2 regions of the Microbacterium sp. NPDC028030 genome follow, and region 2 is predicted to be linked to the other one. Evidence: riboswitches for the same ligand, from Rfam matches in the RefSeq annotation. Region 2 holds a riboswitch; the other holds the start of a gene.
What was found. Region 2 has a riboswitch for thiamine pyrophosphate ahead of AB0E56_RS05120 (ECF transporter S component). Riboswitches for the same ligand answer to the same signal wherever they lie in the genome.
Positions count from the first base shown of each region.

Region 1: linked by a shared signal. The riboswitch ahead of thiM (hydroxyethylthiazole kinase) and the one ahead of AB0E56_RS05120 (ECF transporter S component) in region 2 are both predicted to bind thiamine pyrophosphate.

Region 1 is NZ_JBEZXF010000004.1:4,327-19,436, forward strand. Features, by position in the region: gene AB0E56_RS18085 (aldo/keto reductase) at 1-531, opposite strand, end outside; gene AB0E56_RS18090 (MerR family transcriptional regulator) at 586-945, shown strand; gene AB0E56_RS18095 (hypothetical protein) at 947-1,747, opposite strand; gene AB0E56_RS18100 (SatD family protein) at 1,744-2,388, opposite strand; gene AB0E56_RS18105 (DUF1349 domain-containing protein) at 2,448-3,032, shown strand; gene argH (argininosuccinate lyase) at 3,072-4,502, opposite strand; gene argF (ornithine carbamoyltransferase) at 4,502-5,431, opposite strand; gene AB0E56_RS18120 (acetylornithine transaminase) at 5,428-6,633, opposite strand; gene argB (acetylglutamate kinase) at 6,630-7,547, opposite strand; gene argJ (bifunctional glutamate N-acetyltransferase/amino-acid acetyltransferase ArgJ) at 7,544-8,701, opposite strand; gene argC (N-acetyl-gamma-glutamyl-phosphate reductase) at 8,698-9,750, opposite strand; gene AB0E56_RS18140 (bifunctional hydroxymethylpyrimidine kinase/phosphomethylpyrimidine kinase) at 9,991-12,141, opposite strand; gene thiM (hydroxyethylthiazole kinase) at 12,138-12,986, opposite strand; TPP riboswitch at 12,977-13,071, opposite strand; gene AB0E56_RS18150 (NAD-dependent epimerase/dehydratase family protein) at 13,112-14,077, opposite strand; gene pheT (phenylalanine--tRNA ligase subunit beta) at 14,192-15,110, opposite strand, start outside.
Region 2 is NZ_JBEZXF010000001.1:1,034,120-1,049,229, forward strand. Features, by position in the region: gene AB0E56_RS05105 (ABC transporter ATP-binding protein) at 38-1,765, shown strand; gene AB0E56_RS05110 (ABC transporter ATP-binding protein) at 1,762-4,023, shown strand; gene AB0E56_RS05115 (D-alanyl-D-alanine carboxypeptidase) at 4,144-6,030, opposite strand; TPP riboswitch at 6,112-6,223, shown strand; gene AB0E56_RS05120 (ECF transporter S component) at 6,214-6,855, shown strand; gene AB0E56_RS05125 (ABC transporter ATP-binding protein) at 6,855-8,318, shown strand; gene AB0E56_RS05130 (energy-coupling factor transporter transmembrane component T) at 8,309-9,100, shown strand; gene AB0E56_RS05135 (aminoglycoside 3'-phosphotransferase) at 9,157-9,891, opposite strand; gene AB0E56_RS05140 (DUF488 family protein) at 9,926-10,285, opposite strand; gene AB0E56_RS05145 (SDR family NAD(P)-dependent oxidoreductase) at 10,404-11,162, shown strand; gene AB0E56_RS05150 (NAD(P)-dependent oxidoreductase) at 11,216-12,046, shown strand; gene AB0E56_RS05155 (sulfite exporter TauE/SafE family protein) at 12,090-12,836, opposite strand; gene AB0E56_RS05160 (ankyrin repeat domain-containing protein) at 12,833-13,525, opposite strand; gene AB0E56_RS05165 (bifunctional 4-hydroxy-2-oxoglutarate aldolase/2-dehydro-3-deoxy-phosphogluconate aldolase) at 13,563-14,201, opposite strand; gene AB0E56_RS05170 (GntR family transcriptional regulator) at 14,348-15,109, opposite strand.

The sequences.
Region 1 (15,110 bases), on a different contig from region 2:
GCCGATGGATGCGGCGTGCGCCCGCGCCCGCTCGATCCGCCACGCCGGGTGGTTGGACGCTCCGACGCGTCGGACGACCCCGCTCGAGGTCAGCGATGCGAGGCCGTCGACCGTCTGCTCGATCGGTACGGTGCGGTCCTCCTGGTGGAGCCAGAGGAGATCGACGGCCTCGACGCCGAGACGTTCGAGGCTGCCCTCGATCGCCTGATGGATCGCGCGCGGCGAGAGTCCCGTGCGGTGCTCCGGCCAGGAGCCGGGCCACAGCGGCTCCGCGCCGACCTTGGTGGAGAGGTGCACCTGGCTGCGGATGCCGGGACGCGCGGCGAGCCAGCGGCCGATCACTGCCTCTGACTCCCCTCCGTGCCCGGTGTCGCTCGCCCAGAAGCTGTAGCAGTCTGCGGTGTCGATCCAGACGCCGCCGCGTTCGACGAAACGATCCAGCAGGGCGAACGAGGCGTCTTCGTCGACCAGCGTCCCGAAGGACATGGCGCCGAGGACGAGGGGGGAAGCAGGGGTGTTCTGAACGGTCATGGGTTCAGCCTGCAACCTGGAGCGCGCTCCAGGTCAAGGCCTAGGATCGACGCCATGACGACCTACACCCCCGCGGAGACGGCGGCACGCTCGGGATTCAGCATCGACACGCTGCGCTACTACGAGCGCGAGGGGATCCTCCCGGCGGTTCCGCGCACGGCGGGCGGGCATCGCGCCTATACGGACACCGAGCTCGGCCTCCTGGAATTCCTCAAGTGCCTGCGGGAGACGGGCATGCCGGTGGAACGACTGCGCCGCTACGGCCAGCTCTGCCGGAGCGAAGACACGATCCCCGAGCGGATCGCGCTCTTGGAGGAGCACGCGGAGACGGTGGAGCGTCAGCTGGCCGAGGTGCTCGCGCAGCAGCGCCGGCTCTCGGAGAAGCTGACCTGGTACCGGGGGCAGCTCGACTGATTCAGCTGTGCGCGGCCCACCATACGAGGAAGGCGGCGCCGAGCGCGATCACCCAGCTCACGAGACTGCCGACGAGGAAGTACTCGGCCCTGGCGCCCGTGTCGCCGTCTCGCGAGATCTCCGGAAACCGCACGATTCCCTTCGCCGCGAGCATCGCGGCCAGCACGGGATAGGCGGCGGCGAGCGTGAGGATCATGACCAGGACGCGCTCCAGGGGCCCGATGAGGCGTCCTCCCTTGAATCCGTTCCGAGGGTCGGCCCGGGGCGCGGTGGCGGCGACGGTCGGCGCGGTGTCGAGCACGGGAGCAGGGTCGGCAGGTGCGGGATCGACGGACGGCTGCGCGGCGGGCAGTGCGGGATCGGCAGGACGCCAGGTGTGCTCACCGTCGAGCGCCGCGCGCACGACGAGGTTCGACGACTCGAGGAGGAACACGCCGGCACCGAGCGCGAGCACGGCGAGATCGAACTCCACTACGCCGAACGGCGAGCGCAGACTCCACAGTTCGCCGATGAGCCCGGCTTCCGGTCGAGCTCCGGCCCAGAGTACGGACCCGACGCTCACCGCCGCGAGGACGACCGCCGGCCAGAATCCGGCGCGCGACGGTCCCTCATCCGGCATGCTCCAGACCCAGAGGACGCCGACCGCGAGACCGAGGAGCGCCGCGAGCAACGCGTCACCGCCGATGCCGAGGAGGATGACGACGGCCGCTGCTGCGACATATCCGATCCATCGTCGGGGGACGAACTGCCGCACGAGGTCGGCGGCTCCGATGGCGAGCAGGATGAACCCGGCGACGATCATGCCTTCTCCCCCCTCAGCGCTTCGAGGCCTTCGAGGAGAGCGGCGGCTCCGGCGCTGCGCAGGGACTTCGAGACACTCGGCTGAGAGATCTGCTCCTGCGCCGCGAGCTCCTGCTGGGACCGACCGACCGCCCGGCCGTAGGTGAGACGCCGCTCGCGGGCGCTCATCGCGCCGACCAGTTCGTCTCGGACGAGCAGATAGGCGTTGGATGCGGCGACGGTGGTCTCCATGACCTCATCCTGCCCCGGAGCACCGACAATCCAGGTGCGGGTGCGGGGAACGGCGCGTTGCTCGCGGGAGTGGACGGTCTCGATCGCGGCCCGTGCGGCGTACCAGCCCGGCCCGTCGGCGAGTTCGCCGTGCACCGACTCGACCGCGGTGACCTTCCCGATGCCGAGACCGAACCGGAAGGCGATCCCGTCCGGCAGCCGCAGCTGGATCATCAGGAGCGATGCGAGGGCGTCAGGGAGGGCACCGTAGACGGCCTGCTGCTCGTCTCCCACCGTGGGTGTGAGCGGGTGCACCGCGAGGGGGAGGTCATGTTCGACCTGCGCGATGGTCTCGTCGAGGATCCGCTGAGCTTCTCCGCGATCGCTCAGTTCACGGGACCCGACGATGTCGGCGATGACGGCGATGACCATGCGATAACCTTATCACGAATATCTCTGAGTTATGCCGTATATGGTTATGGAATGGAAATATGCCTGAATCACGCATGATCCCGTGGACCGACGGGACCTGGACCCACGCCCCTGCAGCCCTCACCGTCGCCGAGCACCTGGATGCGACCGCGGTCGAGGGAAGCGATGCGTGGCGCCACACCGCCTACGGCTTCGTGCACGACTCCGAACACGCACTCCTCGCGCCCCTCCGAGTGGGCGAGGCGATGGAGGTGTCGTTCCGCGCCCCCTGGGACGGACAGTTCGACCAGGCGGGCATCTTCGTCCGCATCGATGACGAGCACTGGGCGAAGACGGGTGTGGAGTACGCCGACGACCATCTCGGACTCGGCGCCGTGGTGACCGCCGGACGCTCGGACTGGTCGGTCGGCCAGGTGGACGAGTGGCGTGACAGCGAGATCACCATGCGAGTGAGCCGGTGGTCGGACGCCCTGATCGTGCGGGCCCGCGCGGACGACGGCGCCTGGAGGCTGGTCAGGGTCGCCCCGTTCGACGGCCAGGCAGCCGCCTCCGCCGGACCGTTCCTGGCCGCACCCACCCGCGCCGGTCTGACGGTTCGCTTCACACGGTGGGAGCGAACCGCGGCTGACACCGAGCTGCACTGATCCGCTGCGGGACCCGATCCCCCGACTCGACGAAGCGGGTTACAGACCGAGCGCGTGGGCGGCGGCCTGCGCGCGCGCGACGAGTTCGGCGCGCTGCTCGGCGACGCGGACCGGAGCCGTCCCGCCGACGCCGGTCCGTGAGGCCACGGACCCCTCGATCGTGAGGACTTCACGCACCTCGGGCACGAGGTGCGGCGACACGGACAGCAACAGCTCGTCGGAGGCATCCTCCAGACCGATCCCCTGCTCTTCGCACGCACGCACGAGCGCGCCGGAGATCTCGTGCGCATCGCGGAAGGGCACCCGCCGCTTGACCAGCCACTCGGCGACGTCCGTCGCGAGCGAGAAGCCCTGCGGGGCCAGCTCCGCCATCCGCGCCGTGTCGAAACGGAGCGTCGCGATCATCCCGGCGAATGCGGGAAGCACGACCTCGAGGGTCTGCACCGAGTCGAAGACAGGCTCCTTGTCCTCCTGCAGGTCGCGGTTGTACGCGAGCGGGAGGCCCTTGAGCGTGGCCATCAGCCCGGAGAGGTTGCCGATCAGGCGCCCCGACTTGCCGCGGGCGAGCTCCGCGATGTCGGGGTTCTTCTTCTGCGGCATGATGCTGGACCCCGTGGAATACCCGTCGTCGAGCGTCACGAAGCCGAACTCCCGGGTGTTCCAGAGGATGATCTCCTCGGAGAGCCGCGAGATGTCGACGCCGGTCATCGCCGTGATGAACGCGAACTCGGCGACGACGTCACGGGCGGCGGTACCGTCGAGCGAGTTCTCGGCCGGGCGATCGAGGCCCAGCTCCGTCGCGACGAGCGCGGGGTCGAGACCGAGAGTCGAGCCGGCGAGGGCTCCCCCACCGTACGGCGAGACACCGGCACGGCGACGCCAGTCCACCAGGCGCTCGAGCTCGCGCACCAGCGGCCAGCCGTGGGCCTGGAGATGGTGCGCGAGAAGCACGGGCTGCGCGTGCTGCAAGTGGGTGCGGCCGGGCAGGATCGCCTCGGGATGCGCCTCTGCCTGAGCGACCAGCGCATCGATCACCCGCAGGATGTCGCGCGCGATCACGCGAGCGTGGTCGATCAGGTACATCCGCACCAGCGTGGCGATCTGGTCGTTGCGGCTGCGTCCGGCCCGGAGTCGTCCCCCCAGTTCCGGTCCGAGCTCGGCGATCAGCGCCTGCTCCAACGCACCGTGCACGTCCTCATCCGTCGGCACGGGGCGCAGTGTTCCGTCGGCCACCGCGCGGGCGACGGCGTCGAGTCCCTCGTGCATCCGCCGCGCCTCGTCGGGTTCGAGGTAACCTGCGGCCTCGAGCGCCGTGGCGTGTGCGTGGGACCCGGCGATGTCGTACGGCGCCAGGATCCAGTCGAAGTGCGTGGACCGGCTGAGCTCGACCAGCTCGGGTGCCGGGCCGGTGGCGAAGCGGGCGCCCCAGAGCGCTCCCTCGTTGGTGCCTTCGTGGGTCGAGTCGGCCATCACGCGTCCTTCTTGCCGAGGAGCCAGACCAGCAGGGCCTTCTGCGCGTGCAGGCGGTTCTCGGCCTCGTCCCACACGACGCTCTGCGGACCGTCGATCACGCTGGAGTCGACCTCGTAGCCGCGATCCGCCGGGAGGCAGTGGATGAAGATCGCCTCGGGATCGGCGAGCGTCATGGTCTCGGGCGTGACCTTGTAGCCGCCGAGATCACGGATACGCGCGATCTTCTCCTCCTCCTTGCCCATCGAGACCCAGGTATCGGTGACGACGACGTCGGCGCCGGCCGCGGCCTCGACCGCGTCGGTGAAGAGCGTGATCGAGCCGCCCGTCTCGGCGGCGCGGCGGTCGGCCGCCTCGATGACGTCGGCGCGGGGCGCGTAGTCCTCCGGGGAGGCGATGCGCACGTGCATACCCGCGGTCACGCCGGCAAGCGCGTAGGAGTGCGCCATGTTGCTCTGGCCGTCGCCGAAGAACGTGAGCGTGAGGCCCTTCAGGTCGCCCTTGTGCTCGCGGATCGTCAGCAGATCGGCGAGCAGCTGGCACGGGTGGAAGTCATCGGACAACGCATTGATGACCGGGACCCGGGTGCCCGCGGCCATCTCCTCGAGTCCGGACTGCGCGTAGGTGCGCCACACGATGGCCGCGACCTGGCGCTCCAGCACGCGGGCGGTGTCCGACGGGGTCTCCTTGCCGCCGAGCTGGCTGCTCGCGGTCGAGATGATCAGGGGCGATCCCCCGAGATCGGCGATGCCCACCGCGAACGAGACGCGGGTACGCGTGGAGGACTTGTCGAAGATGACCGCGACCGTCTGCGGACCGGCGAGGCTCTTGTCGGCCCACCGGTCCTTCTTCAGCTCGAGGGCGAGATCGAGGATCTCCGCCTGCTCGGCGGGGGTCAGGTCGTCGTCCCGAAGGAGGTGGCGGGTCATGCGGATACCTTTCCGGCGACAGAGGCCTGGACATCGGCGAGGGCGGCGGTGAACAGCTCGCGGAACTCGGCGAGCTCGGCGTCGCCGATGGTGAGAGCCGGAGCGATGCGCACGGTCTCGGGGTTGGCGGCGTTGACGATGAGGCCGCGCTCTTGCGCGGCGGCGACGACCGCACCCGCGACCGGCTGGCTGAGGGCGACGCCGACGAGGAGGCCCCGCCCGCGCACGCCCTCGATGAGCGGGGAGTCGATGTCGAGCAGGATCTCGCGCAGTTCTGCCCCGCGGCGCGCGGCGTTCTCGACGAGTCCTGCGCTCTCGATCTCGGCGAGCACGGCGTCCGCGACGGCGGTCGCCAGCGGGTTGCCACCGAAGGTCGAGCCGTGCGAACCCGGGGTGAACAGCGCGCTGGCCGCACCGTAGGTGACCAGCGCCCCGATCGGGAAGCCTCCGCCGATGCCCTTCGCGAGGGTGATGGCATCGGGCGTGATGCCCTCGTGGCTGAAACCGAACCACTGACCGGTGCGCCCGGCGCCGGTCTGGATCTCGTCCACGATCAGGAGGGCGCCGTGCGCGAGGGTCAGCGACCGCGCGGCCGCGAGGTACCCGTCCGGCAGCTCGACGACGCCGGCCTCGCCCTGGATGGGCTCCACGATGACCGCGGCGACACGGTCGTCGATCGCGGTCTCGAGCGCTTCGATGGTGGCGGGGATGTGCTCGACGCCGCCCGGCATCGGCGCGAACGGCGCGCGCATCGACTCCTTCGCGGTGAGGGCGAGCGAGCCCATGGTGCGTCCGTGGAAGCCGTTCTCCAGCGCGAGGATGCGCGGCCGCTCGGCACCGCCGTGGAGGCGGGCGAGCTTGAACGCGGCCTCGTTGGCCTCGGCGCCCGAGTTGGAGAAGAACACCCGTCCGTCGATGCCGGCCCCCGCGAGGCGCTTGAGTCGCGCGGCGAGCGCGAGCTGCGGAGGCGTGGCGAAGTAGTTCGACACGTGCGCGAGCGTGGCCGCCTGCGTCGACACCGCGGCGACGAACGCCGGGTGGGCGTGACCGAGAGAGGTGACGGCGATGCCGGCGAGGAAGTCGAGGTGGCGTCGGCCGTCGGCATCCCACAGGTACGAGCCCTCACCGCGGACCAGCAGCGCGAGCCGCTCCCCCGCGTTGAGCACGAGATCACGTGCCGCGTCGTCCTGCCAGACGGTCATGCCGTCGCTCCCTTCGCTCCCAGGACCACTTCGGTCCCGATTCCCTTGCTGGTGAAAAGTTCGACGAGCACCGAGTGCGGCACCCGCCCGTCGATGATCGCGGCCGCGTCGACGCCGCCCTCGACCGCGTCGAGACACGCGCGCATCTTCGGGATCATCCCCGACTCGAGCGTCGGCAGCATCTCGACGAGCGCCTCCGACGTGAGATGCGACACGAGCGAGTCGCGGTTGGGCCAGTCGGCATAGAGCCCGGGCACGTCCGTGAGGATCACGAGCTTGCGGGCTTTCAGGGCGACGGCGAGTGCCGCAGCGGCCGCGTCGGCGTTGACGTTCAACGACTGCCCAGGATGGTCGAGGTCCGGCGCGATGCTCGACACCACCGGGATGCGACCGGAGGCGAGGTGATCGAGCACGGGCGTCGGATCGACCTCGACGACATCGCCGACCCGGCCGAGGTCGACCTCTTCGCCATCGATCACGACTCCGCGACGACGTCCGCCGAAGAGCCCGGCGTCTTCCCCGCTGAGTCCCGTGGCGATGGGCCCGTGCGAGTTGATCTTCGACACGAGCTGCGGGTTCACCTGTCCGGTGAGCACCATGCGCACGACGCTGATCGCCTCGGTGTTGGTGACGCGGTAGCCGCCCTTGAACTCGCTGGGGATCTCGAGGCGCTCGAGCATGTTCGAGATCTGCGGGCCGCCGCCGTGCACCACGACCGGTTGGACGCCGACGTAGCGGAGGTAGGCGATGTCCTGCGCGAACGCCTCCTGCAGCTCGTCCGAGACCATGGCGTTCCCGCCGTACTTGACGACGACGATCTGGTCGCGGAACTTCTTCAGCCACGGCAGCGACTCGATCAGCGTCGTCGCCTTCTGCGCGGCGATGTCCGGAGTGGTGTCCTGGATGTCGGTCATGAGGCGTAGGCGCTGTTCTCGTGCACGTAATCGTGGGTGAGATCGTTCGTGAGGACGGTCGCTGTCGCGTCTCCCGCCCTCAGGTCGATCACCAGGTGCATGGCACGGGGGGTCAGATCGACCTCGTCGCGCGGACGGTCGGGGCCGCCCGCCGTGCAGACGCGCACGCCGTTCATCCACACGTCGACGTCGTACGGGTCGAACTGCGCGCCGGTGGTGCCAATCGCGGCGAGCACTCGGCCCCAGTTCGGGTCGTTGCCGAAGATCGCGGCCTTGAACAGGTTGTTCCGCGCGACGGAGCGTCCGACCTCGACGGCTTCCTGCTCCGAGACCGCCTGCTGCACCTCGATCGTGATGTCGTGGCTCGCGCCCTCGGCATCGCCCTGCAGCTTCACGGCCAGCTCCTGGCACACCTCGGTGAGGGCGGCGGCGAAGTCGTCCAGATCGGGCACGACCTCGGATGCGCCGTTCGCGAGCAGGGTCACCTGATCGTTGGTGGACATGCAGCCGTCGGAGTCGAGCCGGTCGAAGGTCTTCCCCGTTGCACGGCGCAGCGCCTCGTCGGCCTGGAGGGGCTCGAGCACGGCGTCGGTCGTGATCACGACGAGCATCGTCGCGAGACCGGGCGCGAGCATCCCCGCGCCCTTCGCCATCCCGCCGATGGTCCAGCCGTCCCGCTGCACGACCGCCGTCTTGGCGACGGTGTCCGTGGTCATGATGGCGTGAGCGGCCGAGTCTCCGCCGTCCGGGCTGAGCTCGGCGATCGCCTGCGCCGTGCCGTCCAGAACCTTGGCGCGGAAGACCTCGTCGCCGGTACCGATGAGCCCCGTGGAGCACACCAGGACATCACCGGCGCTGACCCCGAGGAGCTCTGCCGCCTTCTCGGCGGTCTGATGCGTCGTCTGGAACCCGAAGCTCCCCGTGAAGCAGTTCGCCCCTCCGGAATTGAGGACGACGGCCTCGACCACACGGTCGGCGACGGCCTGCTGCGACCAGATGATGGGGTTCGCCTTGGCGCGGTTGCTCGTGAACACGGCGGCACCGACCTTGCGCGGACCTCGGTTGACGACGACGGCGACATCGGGCTTGCCGGTGGACTTGAGCCCTGCGGCCACACCGGCCGCCTCGAATCCTACGGGGGCGGTGACGCTCACGGGGCGACTCCGTTCACTGAGAGGGCGCGGGTCTCGGGAAGGCCCAGCGCGATGTTCATGGATTGGATGGCAGCGCCGGCGGTGCCCTTGACGAGGTTGTCGACGGCGGTCACGACCGTCACGCGGTTCGCGGCGCGATCGATCGCGAGGCCGATCAGCGCGGTGTTCGCCCCGAGCACGTCGGCCGTGCGCGGGAAGCGCCCCTCTGGGAGCAGCTGCACGAAGGTCTCCTCGCCGTAGGCGTCCTGCCAGGCGGCGCGGATCTGTTCGTCCGACGCGCCCTCGACGATCGGCGCGCTCGAGGTCGCGAGGATCCCCCGCGACATCGGGACCAGCACCGGGGTGAACGAGATCCGGATGCCGTCGGCGTCCGCACCGGATGCCGCAGCGAGCGCCTGACGGATCTCGGGGATGTGGCGATGCGTACCGCCGACCGCGTAGGGGTTCGCCGAGCCGAGGATCTCGCTCGCGAGCAGGTTCGGCTTGAGGCTCTTGCCGGCACCGGAGGGTCCGACCGCCAGGACGGAGACGATGTCGGAGGGGTCGATCACCCCGGCGGCGACCCCGGGGGCCAGGCTCAGGCTCACGGTGGACGCGTTGCAACCCGGCGCCGCGATGCGGGTGGCCGCACGGAGGTGCTCGCGCTGCTTCGTCCCTGCGACGAGAAGCTCCGGGACGCCATAGGTCCACGGCTCGTGGAACTCCCCGCCGTAGAACGCGTCCCAGGCGGCGGACGACGTGAGCCGGTGGTCGGCACCCGCATCGATCACCAGGGGTGCATCGCCGAGCGCGTCGGTGTACTGCCCGGACTGGCCGTGCGGGAGGGCGAGGAACACGATGTCGTGGCCGGAGAGGGTCTCCGGCGTGGTGTCCTGCAGGGTGAGGTGGGCGAGCGAGCGCAGATGCGGCTGGTGATCGATGAGCGGTTGACCGGCGTTCGAGTGCGCCGTCACGGTGCGGATCTCGATGTCGGGGTGATCGGCCAGGAGGCGGAGGATCTCGCCTCCCGCATAGCCGGATGCGCCGGACACGGCGACGGAATACGTCATGCTTCTACCTTAACGGTCGGGTCCTTCCGCGATGGGAGGACCGGGGGCGGGGCCGGAGGCGGCGACACCGGCACTCGACCGCCGCGCATGCGCAGGCAGAAGGGCGGGGTCGCCTAGAGTCGGCGGCCGCGGCGTCGGCGCACAGCGATGACGCTCGGAGCGAGCGTCGAAGGAGCGGTGGCGGCCGAAGGCATGTCGCGACAGTAGCGCGGGCTCGGCCACCACCGCAAATCCGGCCCGTCATGCGGGGCGCTGCGACTCCATCGGCGCGGCGAAGAAGGCGCGCTCGTGCGCGCTCGACGTCGTGAACGCCCGACGCATCCGCTCCGCGGCATCGGCGCTGCTCGATGCTGCAGCCGCGCCCGCATAGGCGATCGCGGTGCGGGTCGCGCCTTCGAACGCCGGATCCGCATAGGTCGCGAGCCAGGACGCGAAGGGATGCTCCGGGTCCTTGGCATAGTCGCCGAACTCCCCTGCGTGCAGGCGGCGCCCGAGGTCCGTGTACAGCCAGAAGCACGGAAGGACCGCAGCGACGATCTCCGCGTAGTCGCCGCCGAACGCGATGGAGCGGAGATGATCGAGGTACGCCGTCGTCGTGGCATCCGGTTCCGCGGCGAAGGTCGCGGCGCTCACGCCCTGCGCCGGCGTCAGCCAGGACGCGTGCAGCTCCAGCTCGCCCGCGATCGAGCTGCGCGCGGACTCGGCCCAGAAGGCCTGCTCCGCCGAGGTGGGCGCAAGGCGCGAGGCCTCGGCGAGGACACGCGCGTACTCCCGCAGGTAGAGCGCATCCTGCGCGAGGTACGACAGGAACGGTCGGCGCTCCAGGGTCCCGTCGGCGAGCGCGCGGATGAAGGGCAGATCGTCGATGTCGGCGCGGATCTCCGCCGTGTCCCGCCACCACGACGCGACGATGTCGGCGGCGTCCCCCGGCGCCTCCGTGCCGCCGCGACGCCAGAGTCCCGCGAAATGGCTGATCGGTCCGTTACCTCCGCCGACGCGCAGCGACTTCCCCGCATGGAGCGACTCGCGCAGCCAGGACCTGGCGGCGCGGACGGCGTCTTCCGGGGTGTCGCCGCGAGCAAGCCGGGTCGCGAGGGCGGATGACAACGAGCAGCCGGTGCCGTGTGTGCTCCGACTCGGGATGCGGGGACCCGTGAACTCCCGGCGCAGTCCCCTGCGGACATCCAGCAGCGCGTCCGGCGCATGCTCCCCGCCGAGGTGCCCACCCTTGACGAGGACAGCGACCCCGACCTGGTCGGACAGCTGCTCCGCGGCCGACACGGCCTCGGCCCAGTCGTCGGTCGCGCGGCCGGACAGCACCGCGAGCTCGGCGAGGTTCGGGGTGATGAGGGTCGCCCGACTCAGCAGCGCATGCAGTTCCCGCTCGGCATCCGGCTCCAGCAGCCTGTCGCCCGAGGTGGCGACCATGACGGGATCGAGCACGACGACGGGCGGACGGACGGCATCGAGCCAGGCTGCGACCGTCCGGATCACCGAGGCGTCGGCGAGCATCCCGATCTTCACGGCGTCGATCACGACGTCGTCCGACACCGCCTCGAGCTGCGAGCGGAGAAAGTCCACCGGGGGCACGTGCACCGCACGCACGCCGCGGGTGTTCTGCGCAGTGAGCGCCGTCAGGACCGCCATCCCGTATCCGCCGTTCGCCGCGATCGACTTCAGGTCGGCCTGGATACCCGCGCCTCCTGAGGGGTCGCTGCCGGCGATGCTCAGCACCCGCGGCACGGACGCGGCGAGCCACCGCTTGCGGAACTCGGCCGCTGCGGCTGCCGGATCCTCGGCGGTGCACAGCGCGGAGACCACGGCGAGCCCGGCCGCTCCGGCAGCGCTGAGGTGTTCCGTGTCGTCGATGCCGACGCCGCCGATGGCCACGCACGGCAGCGGTGAGCGGGCAGCGAACTCCCGGAACCCCTCGATGCCGAGCGGTGCGGGGTGGTCCGGCTTGGTGGCCGTGGGGCGGATGACGCCGACGCCGAGGTAGTCGACCGTGCCCTCGGGGAGCGCGCGAACGGCCTCGAGGTGGACGGTGCTGTTCGCGGTGAGACCGATCAGCGCATCCGGCCCCAGAACCTCGCGCGCACGGAGCACAGACGCATCGTTCTGCCCGACGTGCACTCCGTCGACCCTGGCTCCGCGTGCGCGGGCGGCCACGGCGGCGTCGAGACGGTCGTTCACCACGAGGAGCGCCCGCCCGTCGATGACTGCGGACAGCGCGAGCAGTTGCTCGACAGTCTCGGCATCCGTCGCGGTCTTGTCCCGCAACTGCACGATGCGCACGCCGCCGTCGACGGCGCGCCGGACGGTCTCGATCACGCCTCGTCGACTGCAGAGGTCGGGATCCGTGACGAGGTACAGCGACAGGTCGGCGATCACAGCGCGACGACCTCGACGCGCGCGGCCGCCCTGATGTCCTCGGCGGTCACCGCGGCGAGCGCGTCCAGCAGCGCGACGGCGAAGCTGCCGGGACCGGAGGAGGTCGCGGCAGCCCGTTCGGCCGCCACCGTGTAGACGAGACCGGCGGCGGCGACGGCCGTGAGATCGTCGTGCTCCGTGGCCCCGGCGGCCCCGAGGAAAGCAGCCATCACTGCACCGAGAGCGCACCCTCCGCCCGTGACCCGCGTCAGAAGCTCATGCCCGTTGGCCACGCGCAGTGTCCGCGCACCGTCGGTGATGAAGTCGATCGGCCCCGAGACCGCGACCACCGCGCCCGTCCGGCGCGCGAGGGAGACGGCGGCATCGGCGGCGGCCTCGGTGCTGTCCGTGGAGTCCACCCCGCGGCCACCGGCGCTGAGTCCGGCGAGGGCGAGGATCTCGGAGGCGTTGCCCCTGACCGCGGTCGGGCGCTGTTCGACGAGCTCGTGCGCGAGCGCCGTGCGCACCGGGAGGGCGCCGATGGCTACGGGGTCGAGCACCCACGGCGTCCCGGATGCGGTGGCACCGGCGACCGCCTCTCGACTCGCGGCGCGCTGTTCCCGAGTGGGCGTCCCCAGATTGATCAACAACCCGGAGGCGACACCCGCGAACATGCCTGCCTCGTCGACGATGTCGACCATGGCGGGAGCGGCTCCCAGAGCCAGCAGCACGTTGGCGGTGAAGCCCGTGACGACCGCGTTCGTGATGCAGTGGGTCAACGGGGGCGCCGCGCGCAGCACCTCCAACAGTGCGGCAGCCCCGTCGGCGAGGTCGATGGTGGTTTCAGGACGCAGAAGATCGCTCATCGCGACATCCCTTCGCTAGTACGAACTAGATCAGGTTCGACGGGTCTGTTCTCAGCCGCAGGTCGCGGCACCCCGTGTCACTGCTGGCAGTCTAGCGATGAGCCACGACCGACCGTTCGCGACGCTCAGGCGAAAGCGTCGAGCAGCGCGCGCTCCTCCGCCCTGGTGAGTCCCGCGCGCCGACCGCGATCGACGCCGCGTTCGCGCTCGTCCGCCACCACCCGCTCCACCGTGTCGGCGAGGGAGCAGAGGGTGCCGCCGTTCTGTCGGTACCGCATGTTCGAGCGGGTCATGAACCCGGTCATCTCGGGCGGCAGCCACAGGGGCAGCGATCGCGGCCCTGACCAGTACGCGACGCCCTCGGCGACGAGACGTTCCTCCGTGCCGACGACGATCGGCCCGGTGTGGCCCGCGGCATCGCGCACGGTCCGGATCACCTCGGCCAGACCGTGCACCTCGCCGATCGCGTTCACGGCTCCGGTGACCTCGGCCGACACGATGAACGCGGCCGCATCGTCCACGTCGATGACCTGCGCCGAACGTGACTCGAGAGGCGGAACCAGCACGGGCTCGTCCGGCGCTCTCAGGAACGCCGCCGCCCAGTAGCCGAAGCGGTCGCTCGGGTCGCCCTCTCCGACGATGAGACCAGGACGCACGATCAGCGACCGGTCGCCGAGACCCGCCATCACCGCGTCCTCCGCCGCGACCTTCTGGGGGCCGTAGTCGTCGTCCTCCTGCTGGGCCGCGGGGAGCCGCGGAGCCGACTCGTCCGCGCCGCTGGTCTCGTCGTCCCGGTACACCGACATCGACGACACGTAGGTCCATCGCGCGGCGCGGTCGTGGAGAGCGCTCACCGCCGCGGAGACGTGATCCGCCCGGGACGAGACATCGACGACGTGGTCCCACTCCGTCCGTGACACGACGTCGTAGGCGTCTTCGTCCTCGCGGTCGGCGAGGACGAGGCTCGCCCCCGGCGGCGCCGGCCGCTCGCCGCGGGCCAGGCACGTCACCGTCGCCCCTGCCCCGAGGGCGTGCGCAGCGACCCTCCCCGACAGCCATCCGGTCCCTCCGAGGATCAGCACATCCGTCATGACCTCATAACACCAGCGACGAGGCGTCAGGGGAAGAGGCTCCGCTCAGAGCGGAGCCCTTCCACGCGAAAGTGCGCGGCACCCGTCCGGGGCGCCGCGCACTCTGTGCCGGGTTCAGTCGCGCAGGGCGGCCCCGAAGCGCTGCGCAGCCACCTCGACACCGGCGAGCTTGGCCGCTGTCGCTTCGGCCGCGGTGAGCGTGCGATCATCGGCGCGGAAGCGCAGGGCGAAGGTCAGGCTCTTCGACCCCTGCGGCACGCCCTCGCCACGGTAGTCGTCGACGAGTCGCACGGCCTCCAGAAGCGCACCGGCGCCCTCGGCGAGCGCCGCCTGGACATCCGCGGCGGCCACGTCGGCCGGGAGCGTGAGAGAGACGTCCTGCGTCGCCGCAGGGAAGGTCGACAGCGAGGCGGCGACGACCCGACCGCTCGCGAGCGTGAGCACACGATCCAGGTCGAGCTCGAAGACGGTCGCGCGTCCGGGGAGATCTGCGTCCTCCGCGACCGCGGGGTGGAGTTCGCCGACGTAGCCGACCTCTTCGCCGGCGACCAGGAGCGAGCCCGTCCGACCGGGGTGGAGGGCGGCACGCTCTGACTGCACGACGTCGATGTCGACGCCCGCAGCGGCAGCGATCACCCGGACCGCGTCCAAGGCCTCGACGATCCCCGCAGCCTCGGCGGGGCGGCCGGGCTGGCGCGGCGCGATGTGTCCGGTCAGCACAGCCGCGATGTGTCGATGCTGCGGCGGGATCGATGCGTTCAGCGCGGCGAGGGTCTCGTCGGACGGACGTGCCCCCAGCGGCGGAACGTCGTCGGTGCCGTACTCGACGCCGGGCTCGGGGACGAACACGACGCCGGTCTCGAAGATCGCGAGGTCGACGAGCCCCCGCGAGATGTTGCGGTGCGCGGTCTGCAGCAGCCCGGGGATCAGCGAGCGACGCAGATACGGGGCCTGTCCGTCGAGCGGGTTCGCCAGACGGATGCTCGGCAGGTGCTCGCCCGTCGCGGAGCCGTGGAGGTCGTTCTGCGCCTCG
Region 2 (15,110 bases):
GAGATCCGCCGCTTCATCCTTCCTAGAAAGTCCGCCTGTGCTGGGAAAAATCCTCTTCCGTTATCTCTCCCGATACCGATGGCTGCTGCTCGCCGTCCTGGTCTTCCAACTCGCCAGCGTCGCAGGGACCCTCTACCTCCCTCGCCTGAACGCCGACATCATCGACAAGGGTGTCGCCCGAGGGGACACCGCCTACATCTGGAGCACCGGGCTGTTCATGCTCGCCGTGTCCCTCGGCCAGATCATCGCCTCGGTCACCGCGACCTACTTCGCCGCACGCGCCGCGATGGGCGCGGGTCGTGACATCCGCGCCGACGTGTTCGGCAAGGTCAGCGCGTTCTCCGAGCGTGAGGTCTCTCAGTTCGGCGCCGGCTCGCTCATCACCCGCAACACGAACGACGTGCAGCAGGTGCAGATGCTCGCGATGATGGGCGCCACGATGCTGGTGACCGCGCCGCTCCTCGCGATCGGCGGGATCATCTTCGCCGTGCAGACCAACGTCGGCCTCAGCTGGCTCATCGCGGTCTCCGTCCCTCTGCTGCTGATCCTGGCGGCGCTCGTGATCGGGCGCATGGTGCCGCTGTTCCGCAGCTACCAGGGCAAGCTCGACAACGTGAACCGCATCATGCGCGAGCAGCTCACCGGCGTCCGCGTGGTGCGTGCGTTCGTGCGCGAGCGCATCGAGGAAGAGCGCTTCCGCGGCGCCAACACCGACATCATGGTCGTCGGCCGCAAGGTCGGCTCGCTCTTCGTGCTGCTGTTCCCGCTGTTCATGCTGATCCTCAACGTCACCGTCGTCTCGGTCATCTGGTTCGGCGGCATCGAGGTCAACAACGGCACGGTGCAGGTGGGCACGCTGTTCGCCTTCATGCAGTACATCGGCCAGATCATGGGCGGCGTCATCATGGCGAGCTTCATGGCGATGATGATCCCGCGCGCCGCGGTGTCGGCCGAGCGCATCGGCGAGGTGCTCGACTCCGAGTCCACGCTCGTGCGTCCGGACAACGGCGTCACCGAGTTCCCGGCTCCCGGATCCGTGGCGCTCGACGACGTCGAGTTCACCTACCCCGGAGCCGACTCCCCGGTGCTCACGGGCATCAGCTTCGCCGCCCAGCCGGGCGAGACCGTGGCGATCGTCGGCTCCACCGGCTCTGGCAAGACGACCCTGATCTCGCTCATCCCGCGACTCTTCGACGTCTCGGGCGGTTCCGTGCGCGTGGGCGGGACCGACGTGCGCGAGGCCGACGTCGAGTCGCTCTGGGACAGCATCGGCCTGGTGCCGCAGCGTCCGTTCCTCTTCACGGGCACGGTCGCGTCGAACCTGCGTTACGGGCGGGAAGAGGCCACGGACGAAGAACTCTGGCACGCGCTCGACATCGCGCAGGGTCGCGACTTCGTCGAGGAGATGCCGGAGGGCCTCGAGTCCCGCATCGCCCAGGGCGGCACGAACGTCTCGGGCGGTCAGCGTCAGCGTCTCGCGATCGCGCGCGCGATCGTCCACCAGCCGAAGATCCTCGTCTTCGACGACTCGTTCTCGGCTCTCGACCTCACGACGGACGCACGATTGCGCCAGGCGCTGTGGCGGGAACTGCCGCACGTGACGAAGATCGTCGTCGCGCAGCGGATCTCCACGATCACGGATGCCGACCGCATCGTCGTCCTCGACGGAGGCACCATGGTCGGCGTCGGCACGCATGAGGAGCTGCTCGAGACGAGCGACACCTACCGAGAGATCGTCGAGTCGCAGCTGGGGGTGGACGCATGAGCGAGCAGAACAACGAAAAGCGCAAGGCAAGGCGCGGTCGCGGCACTCCGGCAGCCGCGGTCGCCGAGGTCGAGCTGAGCGCCGAGGAGAAGTACGAGGCCGAGCTCGCCGAGCAGGCGCGCCAGAACTCCGGCGACTGGGACAGCGTCGCTCCGGGCAAGGCCGACAACTTCGGTCCGAGCTTCGCGCGCATGATCGGGCTGCTCAAGCCCTCAGCCATCTGGTTCGTCTTCGTGTCGATCCTCGGTGCGATCGGCGTGGTCCTCACGGTTGCGGCACCCAAGGTGCTCGCCGAGGCCACCAACCTCGTCTACAAGGGGTTCATCTCCATCCAACTCGGACAGCCGACCGACGACTTCCCCGGGTTCCCGGCGGGGACGCCGCAAGACGTCGTGGTCGATGCGCTGCGGGGTGCGGGTCAAGACGACTTCGCGAACCAGGTCGGGGCGCTGGGCGACTTCACCGTCGGCCAGGGCATCGACTTCGATGCGCTGCGTCTGGTCATCGCCGCTGTTCTCGGGATCTATGTGGCCGCGGCCTTCCTCACCTGGATCCAGGGCTACGTCATCAACGTGATCATGGTGCGCACCATGTGGCGTCTGCGCGAGTCGGTCGAGGCGAAGATCAACCGCCTGCCCCTGTCGTACTTCGACAAGGTGCAGCGCGGTGAGCTGATCTCGCGTGTCACGAACGACATCGACAACATCACGCAGACCATGCAGCAGTCGCTCTCCGGCGCGCTCACTTCGGTGCTGACCGTGATCGGCGTGCTCGTGATGATGTTCTCCATCTCGTGGCAGCTCGCCCTCGTCGCCCTCGTCACGCTGCCGCTGATGGGTGTGATCTTCGGCATCATCGGGCCGCGGTCGCAGAAGGCCTTCGGCACGCAGTGGCGCAAGGTCGGCCGACTGAACGCGCGCGTCGAGGAGGCCTTCTCGGGTCACGCGCTGGTGAAGGTGTTCGGACGCGAGAAGGATGCGCTCGACAAGTTCCAGGTCGAGAACGAAGAGCTCTTCCAGGCGAGCTTCAAGGCGCAGTTCCTCTCCGGCATCATCATGCCGGCGATGATGTTCGTCGGAAACCTCAGCTACGTGGGCATCGCGGTGCTCGGTGGTCTGATGGTCGCGAACGGGCAGCTGCGACTCGGCGATGTGCAGGCGTTCATCCAGTACTCGCAGCAGTTCACGCAGCCGCTGTCCGAGCTGGGCGGCATGGCCGCGGTGGTGCAGTCCGGTACGGCGTCGGCCGAGCGGGTCTTCGAACTGCTCGATGCGGACGAACAGGAGGCTGACGACGCCGATGCCCCCGAGCTGGTGGACGGCAAGGGCGTCATCGAGTTCGAGAACGTCGCGTTCTCGTACACGCCGGAGCGGCCGCTCATCCGTGACCTGTCGTTCCGCGTGGAGCCGGGTCAGACCGTCGCGATCGTCGGTCCGACCGGTGCGGGCAAGACCACCCTGGTCAACCTGATCATGCGCTTCTACGAGCTCAGCGGCGGGCGCATCATGCTCGACGGGCAGGACATCGCCGAGGTCACCCGCGACGAGCTGCGGTCGCGCACCGGCATGGTGCTGCAGGACCCGTGGCTGTTCGCCGGGAGCATCCGTGAGAACATCCGGTACGGTCGCTCCACCGCGACCGACGACGAGGTTCTCGCGGCGGCCAAGGCCACCTATGTCGACCGCTTCGTGCACGCGCTCCCCGAGGGCTATGACACGGTGCTCGACGAGGATGCCGCGAACGTGTCGGCGGGTGAGCGTCAGCTCATCACGATCGCCAGGGCATTCGTCGCGCAGCCGTCGATCCTCATCCTGGATGAGGCCACGTCGGCGGTCGACACCCGGACCGAGCTGCTGCTGCAGCACGCGATGGCCGCGCTCCGCGAAGGACGCACGTCGTTCGTGATCGCGCACCGCCTGTCGACCATCCGCGACGCCGACCTCATCCTCGTGATGGAGCACGGCGACATCGTGGAGAAGGGCACGCACGATGAGCTCATCGCGGCGCAGGGGGCCTACTGGCGCCTGTACCAGTCGCAGTTCGAGCAGGCCGCCACCGACATCGACGCCGAAGACGCGCTCACCGGATCGACGCCGGTCGTCGTTACAGGCGACGCCGGAGCGGAGGAGAGGGCCGAGTCGGAAACGGTGGCCGCCGTGGCCGGCGCGTCCGTCGGGGCGAACCTGCCCGCGGCCGAGACCGCGGCAGCCCAGGCGCTTCTCGACGACGGAGCGGACGGCACCGCCGACCGTACCTGAGCGAGAGACGTCACGACAGCGCCCCCTCCGGCATGCCGGGGTGGGGCGCTGTCGCGTGCACGCCGTGTCTGCGCTCCGTGCCTGTGCTCCCGGTCGGGTCGGCGGTCGGCGGAGCGGGTGTCAGGGACGGTCGGCGGTGACGCCCAGCAGCTCGAGCGGATGGGTCAGACGCCACCAGGGGCTCGGCCCCTCGACGTCCTCGGCCAGCACCAGGGGCACCGTCGTGCTGTCGAGTGGGCCGGCCGCGGTCATCGTACCCACCCGACCGCCGTCATCGCGCTCGTCACCGAGATCGAACGTCGTGGTGGTGGTCGCGAGGGCGCCGTTCCAGAGCACCACATCGGCATCGCTCTCGGTGACGACGTCGACATCTTCGCCCCAGAGCGTCGTGACCCGACCGACGACCGTGCCCTCGGCGACAGCCGGTGCCTGGGCCGCGAGCGCCGCCTCGGTCTCGGAGAACAGGGAGCGCGTGACGGCCAGCCGCTCGTCGTCACCGGGTTGGTTGAGCGCCGCGGCGTACAGATGAACGGTCGTGTCGCCGATCGTGACGTCCTTCGCCGTGAGCAGGTTCCACCCGACGAGGGTCCCGGTCTTGATGCCGACGACGCCCGGGTCCACGAGCATGCCGTTGGTGTTGACGACGGTTCCCGCGCCGGGGAGGTCGACCGACGTGGTGCCGACGATCTGGGCGAACACGGGGTTCTGCATGGCCAGCTCGCCCAGCGCGATCAGGGCTTCAGGGGTCGACACGTTGCGCTCGTCGAAGCCGGAAGGGGTCACCACAGTGATGCCCGTGAGACCGCGTTCGCGCAGCCAGACCTCGGCAGCCGCCGCGAACTCCCGGTCGGAGCCCCAGATCTCCGACGCCAGGCGGTCGATGTAGTTGTTGGCCGAGCCGAGGAGCGTGCCCTGGAGCAGCTGGTACTCGGTCAGCACGCCGCCGACCGGTACGTCGAGGGCGGACTGGTCGCTGCGCCGATAGTCCCAGTACTCGACGCTGTCGCGATAGGTGAAGCCGAACTCGGGGCCCTGCTCGCCGAGCGCGAGCGGCATGCGATCGAGCACCATCAGGCTGCTCACGACCTTGGTGATGCTCGCGATGCTCACGGGGTCGGCGATGGACGCGGCGGTGTTCAACCCCGCGATGCCGACGGCTGCGCTGCCCTCTCCCGGCCAGGTGAGCGCCGCCGGGGGAGCCGGTGCGGCGCTGAACTCGACCACAGCGACAGTCGGGGGTACCTCGTGCAACGGCCAGAGCAGCGTCGTACCCGCGTACACCGCGACGAGACCGGCGAGCGTGGCCAACGGCGCCAGGATCCCGGGGCGGGCGACGGCCGGACGCAGTCGGGCTCCGCGCAGCAGGCCACCGTTCCGCTCGGGCTCCGCGGCCTGGTCGAGAGTCGCCGTGGGGGAGTGCGCGGCGACCGCCGAGGCGTCGACCCAGGTCAGGGCCGTCGCCGTGGTCTCGTCGTTCGCCCACTGCGGAGCGTTCGCGTCGAGCAGGGCGTCGGCGTCTTCGGGTGCGATCTCCTCGACGCGGGGCGACTTCGGCGTGAACGGCGGCTTCGTCAGAGGAGGCGAGAGGGTCGGCTCTGTCACGGGTTCCGGGTCGATCACATGCTCGGGAGCGGGCCCCGGGTCGATCACGTGCTCAGGTTCGATCACGTGCTCAGGTTCGATCACGTCCTCGGGGGCGATCACATCCTCCGGAACGATCGCGCGGTCCCCGTCGCCCACGGGTTCCGGTTCGCCATCGCGACCGGCGTCGTCCACCGTGAACAGCGCACCCAGAGCAGCCGAATCGACGGGGATCGCGGGAGCGATCGCAGTGTCGGGCGGAGGTGCGTCGCCCGCGAACAGGCGATCGGCGGCGAAGCCCGAACCGCCGCGCGGACCCGCTGCCGCAGCGACCGCCGGCTCGACCGCAGCGTCGGCGGGGGTGTCCGACGGGTCGTCGTCGTGAACGACGCCCGTCGCCTCGTCGGCGGGATCTGAAGCAGTCACTCGTTTACGGTACCCAATCCCGGGCGTGTTCCGCGGCGCTGGCCCTGTCGCCACGCGGGTGTCGTCAGCGGGTAAGATCTTCACCACAACCACGGGAGTCCGGCGAGCCGGGCTGAGAGGGAGCGAATCGCGCTTCGACCGTCGAACCTGATCTGGGTAATGCCAGCGCAGGGAGGAGTTCAGATGAGTACGTCCACATCCACATCCGCGTCCACGACGCAGACCGCTGCCCCCGCCAGGAGCTTCCTGCGCTGGCGCATCGTCGACATCGTCGTCGCCAGCGTGATCGGCGTCGCCGCCGGCCTGATCTTCCTGGCCTGGAACGTCGGCTACCTCGGGCCGAAGGCGCTCCTGGAGCCGCTGCTTCCCGGCATCCAGGGCCTCCTCGACGGACCATGGCTCTTCGCCGGGGTGCTCGGCGGGCTCATCATCCGCAAGGCGGGCGCGGCGATCTACGTCGAGCTCCTCGCCGCGGTCGTGTCGGCCCTCATCGGCAACCAGTGGGGCGGGTTCCTCACGCTCGAGGCCGGTCTCGTGCAGGGCCTGGGCGCCGAGCTGATCTTCCTGCTCTTCTTCTACCGTCGCTGGTCGCTGCCGGTCGCGATCCTCGCGGGCGCCGGTGCCGCGCTGGCCGGCGGCATCAACAACCTCGTGCTCTGGTATGCGGGCTCGGGTCCTGCCTTCACGATCATCTATCTCGTCAGCACGGTCATCTCGGGTGCGGTCATCGCCGGTGCCCTGTCCTGGGTGCTGGCGCGCGGCATCGCCGCGACCGGGGCCCTCGACCGCTTCGGTTCCGGCCGCGAGGCGCGCGTGCGGGTCTGATGTCGACGGATCGGTCCACCCCGGCCGCCGTGCAGGCGCGCGGCTGGGGGTGGCGTCATGCGAGTCGGCTCGCCTGGGCGGTGAGCGACATCTCGTTCCGCATCGATCCCGGCGAGCGCGTCCTGGTGCTCGGGGCCTCCGGCGCGGGCAAGTCGACGCTGCTGCACGGACTTGCGGGCGTTCTCGGCGGCGAGGAAGAGGGCGAGAGCGCAGGCGAGCTGCTCGTCGGCGACGCCCCTGCCGTCGCCACCCGGGGGCGCGCGGGCCTCGTGCTGCAGGATCCCGACTCGCAGGTCATCCTGGCGCGCACGGGCGACGACGTCGCGTTCGGCTGCGAGAACCTGGGGGTTCCCCGTGCGGAGATCTGGCCGCGCGTGGAATCCGCCTTGGCCGCCGTCGGCCTCGACGTGCCGCTGGACCACCCGACCAAGGCGTTGTCCGGCGGGCAGAAGCAACGGCTCGCGCTCGCCGGAATGCTCGCGATGCGACCGGGGCTGGTGCTGCTCGACGAGCCGACGGCGAACCTCGATCCCGCGGGAGTCGGCGAGGTGCGCGACGCGGTGGAACGGATGCTGCGGGTACACCCGGCGACGCTCATCGTGGTCGAGCATCGCCTCGACGTGTGGCTGCCCCTCATCACGCGGGTGATCGTGCTCGGGGCGGGCGGCGTGGTCGCAGACGGGGCCCCGGCCGAGGTCCTCGGAGCTCAGGGCGCGCAGCTCGCCGCGGACGGCGTCTGGGTGCCAGGGCATCCGCCGGCGGAGCCGCCGCCCCCGCGGGGAGCGCCGGGGACTCCGCTGTTGTCGGCGCGCGACCTGGCTGTCGCGCGCGTCAAGGGGCGACCGGTCGCCGAGAACATCGACCTCGACGTGCACGCGGGACAGGTGCTCGCGATCACAGGACCCAACGGGGCGGGCAAGTCGACCCTGGGGCTGACGGTGGCCGGACTCCTCCCTCCGGCGAGCGGCGACCTGACCGCGTCGGACGTGCTCGCCGCCGGCGCGGGTCCCTCGCCGATCCGCTGGGCATCGAAGCAGCTGCTGACCCGCATCGGCATGGTGTTCCAGGAGCCGGAGCACCAGCTCCTCAGCAAGACCGTGCGCGATGAGCTGGCCGTCGGCCCCCGTGCGCTCGGCGTGGGTGAGGATGAGATCGCCGCACGCAGCGATGAACTGCTCTCCCGCCTGCGGCTCGCGCATCTCGCCGCCGCCAATCCGTACACGCTGTCGGGCGGTGAGAAGCGCCGGCTGACGGTCGCCGCGGCCATCGCGACCCGACCGCGGGTGCTCGTGCTCGACGAGCCGACCTTCGGGCAGGACGCCCGCACCTGGGCCGAGCTCGTCGCGATGCTCGCCATGCTGCGCGAGGAGGGGTCGGCGATCGTGACGATCACGCACGACCTGGATGTGGCGAGGGCGCTGCACGCCGAGAGGTTCGAACTCGGGGGCGCACGATGGCCCTGATCGACACACGCGCACGCACGGGAGCCGTCGCCGCGATCAATCCCGTCGCCAAGCTCGGGGTGAGCGCCCTGATCGCGGTGCCGTTGATCCTGACCCTCGATCCGGTGTCGGCGTCCGTCGCCCTCGTGCTCGAGTTCGTGCTGTTCCTGTTCGCCGGGATCGGGTGGCGCGAGTTCTGGGTTCGCACCTGGCCGGTGTGGCTCGCCGCCCCTCTCACAGGTCTGACCATCGCGCTCTACGGAGAGACGAGTGGCGTGGTCTACGTCGACTGGTTCGTGCTGCGCATCAGCGAGGGGTCGCTGGCTCTCGCGCTCGCGACGATGCTGCGCGTGCTCGCGATCGCCCTGCCCTCGGTCGTGCTGTTCATCACCGTCGACCCGACCGACCTGGCCGACGGCCTCGGTCAGATCGTGCGGCTGCCGGCGCGGTTCGTACTCGGTGCTCTCGCCGGACTGCGCATGGTGGGCCTGTTCCTCGACGACTGGCGTGCGCTCGAACTCGCGCGCCGCGCCAGGGGCGTCGCCGACCGAGGGCGCATCCGCCGGTTCCTCGGGATGGCCTTCGCACTGCTCGTGCTCTCCATCCGTCGCGGCGCCAAGCTCGCCACCGCCATGGAGGCCAGGGGCTTCGGGGCGCCAGGGCGTCGTACCTGGGCGCGCGAGTCGCGGTTCGGCGGGCCCGAGTGGGCGCTGCTCGCCGTCGGGGCCGCGATCTCCGGTGTCGCGATCGCCGCGGCCGTCGCCACCGGCGCCTGGAACTTCATCCTGGGACCCGGCGCCTGAGTCGGCCCGGCGCGCGCAGATCTACACAGGAAGCGCGCGCGAAAGAGGGCCTGGGCTCAGGCGGCGTTCCAGAGGTCGCGGTAGTAGGCGAGGCGTTCCCGGTCGGGCTCGAGGCCGTAAGCCTCGATCAGTGCGTCCTCCCAGCCGGGGCCGAAGTTCCACTCGGTGCTCATGGATGCGACGGCAAGGTCGGCCCAGCGGTCGGCCACGCCCAGCAGCGCCAGGTCGACGTGCGCGAGCCAGCGGCCGTCGTCGCCCACCAGGGTGTTCGGGCAGCACGCATCGCCGTGGCTCACGACGAGACGGTCGACCTCGGGCGCTGTGCGCAACGACTCCGGGACGACGATGCCGCGATGTTCCGCATTCGCGATGCGGGAAGGCACGCTCCACTCCCAGGGGCACTCCGCGACGGGCAGGGCATCGTGCATCGCGCGCAGCCCCTCGCCCACGGCGCGGACGGCCGTCGCCGGTTCGGCGACCCACCGCGGGTCCACGGCGCTGAGTCCGTCGAGCGCGGCGGTGACCATCCACTCGTGCGTCTCATCCGAGCCGCTGTCGAGCACGGTGGGAACCGTGATCCAGCGTGACGCCCAGCGCATCCGCTCGGCCTCGTCGCTCAGGGTGAACTCCAGGTTCCGCGGCCCCCATTTGACGAAGAAGGGCTCGGAGACTCCGGTGGCACGGAACGTCAGGCCGCCGTAGTCGTTGCGCCAGACGCATTCGAGGTCGGCGTCTCCGGCGAGAAGGCGGACGCGGTCGGGCACGGCGATGTCTTCGACGGGGATCGACATGCCCCCATTTTGCCTGAGCCACCCGGACCGAGGGTCAAAGCAGCGGGCGCAGCGCCTCTTCGAGCACCACGGCGTGGTTGTGCTCCAGGTCATGTGCGGCGTACACGAGGGTCACCACGCGGTGGCTCCGCAGCTGTGCGGCGAGGTCCTCCAGCGCGTGCGCCGAGTCCTCTGCGAGCTCTGCGCGATAGCGATCCGCGTACGTGCTCCACTCCTCCGCAGGGGCGCCGTGCCACTGGCGACGGAGTTCCGGCGACGGCGCCGTGTCCTTCGCCCACAGGTCGATCGCGGCGCGTTCCTTCGATACGCCGCGCGGCCACAGCCGGTCGACCAGGACGCGGAACCCGTCGTCTGCCGAGGCGGTGTCGTAGGCTCGCTTTCGACGCAGTTCCATGCGTCCAGCCAACACCCGAACGGGGTCTCGCGCCAGCGTGTGAGGCGGTTCGTTCTGGAACCAGGAACCACGTAGGCTGGGACTCAGTCGCACGTCGACGTTCGAAGGAGAACATCAGATGCAGATCAGCGGACAGGGCGCACTCGTCACCGGCGGGGCCTCCGGCCTCGGCCTGGCCACCGCGCGCCGACTCGTCGCCGCGGGCGCCCACGTCACGATCATCGACCTGGCCTCGTCGAAGGGCGCCGACATCGCGACCGAGCTCGGCGGGCTCTTCGTCGCCGCCGACGTCACGAGTGCCGAAGAGGTCGAAGCCGCCGTCGCCGCTGCGCAGGCCGCGGCGCCCCTGCGCATCGTCGTGAACTGCGCCGGGATCGCACCGCCGGCCAAGGTGCTCGACCGCGAGGGTCACCCCGCCGTGCTCGCCGACTTCGAGCGTGTGATCCGGATCAACCTCGTCGGCACCTTCAACGTCGTCGCTCAGGCTGCTGCCGTGATCGCGAAGAACGAACTGCACGATGAGGAGCGCGGCGTGATCGTGAACACCGCGAGCGTCGCCGCGTTCGACGGGCAGATCGGGCAGCCCGCGTACTCCGCATCGAAGGGCGGCGTGCACGCCATGACGCTCCCGGTCGCCCGCGAACTCGCCAGGCACGGCATCCGTGTCTGCACGATCGCGCCCGGCATCATGGAGACCCCGATGCTGATGGGATTGCCGCAGGAGGCGCAGGACTCGCTCGGCCAGCAGGTGCCGTTCCCCGCACGGCTCGGTCGCCCCGACGAATACGCCGCCCTCGTGCAGCAGATCGTCGAGAACGGCTACCTCAACGGCGAGACCATCCGCCTCGACGGGGCCATCCGCATGGCCCCGCGTTGACCCACGCCTCGACGGGAACGAACGGCACTCGCGATCAGAACCTAGGAGAACTCATGACACTGGCTGGAAAGACGATCCTGATGTCGGGTGGCAGCCGCGGCATCGGACTCGCGATCGCACTGCGGGCAGCCGCGGACGGCGCGAACATCGCCATGCTCGCGAAGACCGACACCCCGCACCCCAAGCTCGAGGGCACGATCCACACCGCCGCCGAACAGATCAGGGCGGCGGGCGGACAGGCGCTGCCGATCGTGGGCGACGTGCGCGACGACGACGACATCACCGAAGCGGTCATGAAGACCCAGGGCGAGTTCGGCGGCATCGACATCGTCATCAACAACGCCAGCGTGATCGACCTCTCGCGCTCGCTCGATCTGAACGCCAAGAAGTACGACCTGATGCAGGACGTCAACGTGCGCGGCACCTTCATGCTGTCGCGCGCCGCGGTGCCGATCCTCAAGGATGCCGAGAACCCGCACATCCTGTCCCTGTCGCCGCCCCTCAACCCCACGCCGAAGTGGCTCGGCGCGCACACCGGATACACCCTCGCGAAGTTCGGCATGACCATGGCGACCCTCGGACTCGCTGCGGAGTTCGCGCGCGACGGGATCGCCGCCAACACGCTGTGGCCCCGCACCACGATCGCGACGGCGGCGGTGCAGAACCTCCTCGGCGGAGACAAGGTCATGGCGGCGAGCCGCACGCCCGACATCTACGCCGATGCCGCCTATGCCGTGCTGCTCAAGCCCGCGGCGTCGTACACAGGACAGACGCTCATCGTCGAGGACGTGCTCGAGGCCGACGGCGTGACCGACTTCTCACGGTACGCGGCAGTACCCGGCACACCGGACACCGCGCTCTTCCCCGACATCTTCCTCGACTGAGCGCCGGGAAGGAGGCGCGGCCGGGAGTGCCGGGCCAGGTCGCTCAGATCAGCAGGTAGACCGCGCCGAGGATCGTCAGCACGATCACGATGCGGTCGAACACGCGCTGATTCATCCGGCGTGCGACAGCGAGCCCGAGGAGCGCACCGACGACCACGAGCGGGGCGAGCACGGCATCCATCAGCAGCACGGGAGCCTCGAACAGGCCCAGTCCTGCGAGGAACGGCACCTTGACGACGTTGATGATCGCGAAGAACCATGCCGACGTGCCGAGGAACACCTGCACCGGGGTCCGCGTGGCGAGGAAGTACATCGACATCACGGGTCCTCCCGCGTTGGCGACCATCGTCGTGAAGCCGCCCAGAGTGCCGTAGGCGCCGGCGAGCAGGATCCCTGACCCCGGTGGCGTCTCATCCGTCCTGCTCTGTCTCCACCGCCGCCACAGGGTCACGGCGATCATGAGCAGCAGGATCACGCCGATCGCGCGGCGCACGATGCCGTCACCCGCCAGGGCGAGGAAGGCGAACCCCGCGAGCAGTCCGGCGATCACCGCCGGAGCGAGGCGCAGCAGAGTGGGCCAGTGGGCGTGGCGGCGGTAGGCGATCAACGCGAACACGTCGCCGACCATGAGCAGGAGCAGGGTCGCGGCGGTCGAGGTGCGGGCGGGCAGCACCGCAGCGAACAGGGCGATCGCGAGGATGCTGCCGCCGGGCAGTGCCGTCTTGGAGATGCCGATCGCGACCGCGGCGACGACGAGAGCCGCCCAGGCCCAGGGGTCGAGGGCGATCACCGTTGGAGTTCGGCGACGATCGCGTCGTAGCCGCGGGTACGGGCGAGGTCGACCGGCAGCACGCCGTCGCCGTCGGGGATGCCGACGTCCGCACCGCCGTCGATGAGCGCGCGCACGACGTCCACGTAGCGGGCGGATCCGTCTCCCAGCACGATCGCCTCGTGCAGGGCCGTCCAGTTCAGGTTGTTCACGTGGTCGGGGTCGACGCCGGCGTCGAGGAGGATCTCTACTGTCGCGAGGAGTCCCCGCTCGGATGCCGGGATCAGCGCCGTCCCGCCGAAGCGGTTCGTGCTCGTCAGGTCGGCGCCGTTCTCGAGCGTCAGGAGCAGGATCTCGTCATGCCCCCGCGCGCCGGCGTACAGGTACGCGGAGTCCTGGATGTCGTCCTTCGCGTTGACGTCGGCGCCGGCCTCGATCAGCGCTCGGGCGGCCTCGACGTGGTCGGCCTTGGTCGCGGCGACCAGGGCCGTCATCCCCGAGTCCCCCCGCGCCTCGATGTCGGCGCCTTCGTCGAGTGCGACGCGAACGGCATCGGCATCCCCGGCAGTGGCGGCGTCGAGCAGATCAATCGTGGCGTCGGTCACGGGGGCCTCCTGGGTCGGCGGGGTCGGATGCGGCGCGGCCGTGCAGCCCGTCGTCAGCAGCATCGCGGCCGCGACGCCCGCCCTCAACATCCGTAGCACGCGCATGCATCCGGTATACCAAATCCGGCGCAGTGGCGCTCGTTCAGTTCCGTGCGGCGGAGAGAGCCGCGGTGAACCGGGCCGCGCGCTGCTCGATGTCGGCCCAGTCGGCGGAGGCGATCGACGCCCCGTTCGCGAGGTCTCCGCCCGCGCCGACGGCGACGGCTCCCGCAGCGAACCAGGCGGCGAGGTTGTCGGGGTTCACGCCGCCGGTCGGCATGAGAGGCGCATCGGGGAAGGGGCCGCGCAGGGCGCCGAGGTAGCCGGGTCCGCCCAGCGAGGCGGGGAAGATCTTCACCACATCGACGCCGAGCTCGAGCGCACTCATGACCTCGGTCGGGGTCATCGCGCCGGTCATGACCACCCGGTCGGTGTCGAGCATCGTGCGGGTGAGGTGCGGGAGAGTCCCCGGGCTCACGAGGAACTGCGCGCCCGCGTCGGCCGCCTGCTCCGCGTGGGCCGCCGTCGTCACGGTGCCGGCACCGATGTACGCGGCATCGCCGTGCCGAGCGATCAGCTCGCGGATCACGGCGGGCGCGTCGGGAGTGGAGAAGGTGACCTCGATGCCGGTGACTCCGCCGCGGATGATCGCCTCGGATGCTTCCAGTGCCAGCTCGGGCGACGGAGCTCTGAGCACGGCGAGGATCCCGGTCGTGCGGGCATGGGCGAGACGGTCGGGCATGAGACTCCTTGCGGTGGGGGACGGTCCCATTCTCCTCTGCGCCGGCGGGGTTCGTCGCCCAGGGTCAGCGCCCGCCGGTTCCCAGGTGTCGATCAGATCCTTCGACTCCTTCAGCCCGAGGCTGGTGTGCTGCCGCAGCAGCGGGGCTACTTGGCGACGAGCGTCGTCTCGAACCGGTAGAGGTCTGGACGATAGCAATGGTGCCCGAACTCGATCGCCGCGCCGGACTGATCGAACGAGATGCGCTCCATCGTCAGCAGCGGTCCGCCCGCCTCGATCTCCAGCAGCTCCGGCTCGTCCGCCTCCGCGCGGCGGGCGCCGATCTTCTGCTTGGCGACGCGGATGGCGACGCCCCTGGCGCGCAGCACCTGGTAGAGACCCCGGGACTCGAGCTGCTCGACGGCGATGTCGGCGAACTCCTTCGGCAGGTAGTTCTCGAGCACGGCGACCGGGACGCCGTCGGTGCTGCGTCGACGCCGCAGATGCAGCACCTCGGTACCGGCGGGGAGGGCGAGCGCGGCCGCGATCTCGTCGGAGGCGGCGATCACCTCGTGGGTGAGCACCTGCGTGCCCGGTTCGTGATGGGCGCTCTGCAGATCCTCGAACAGGCTGGTGAGCTCGACCTGCCGCGTCACGGACCCCTGCACGACCTGCGTGCCGATCCCTCGTCGCCGCACGAGCAGCCCCTTGTCGACGAGCTCCTGGATCGCGCGCCGGATGGTGGGTCGGGAGAGTCCCAGCTGTTCGGCGATCGACACCTCGTTCTCGAGCCGGGCGCCTGCGGGGATGGCCCCCGATTGGATGGCGCTCTGGAGGCGGGTCGACACCTGGAAGTACAGCGGAACAGGGCCCGTGCGGTCGATGTCCGCGAAGAGGTCGTTCGGCCACGGGGTGACGACATCGGCCATG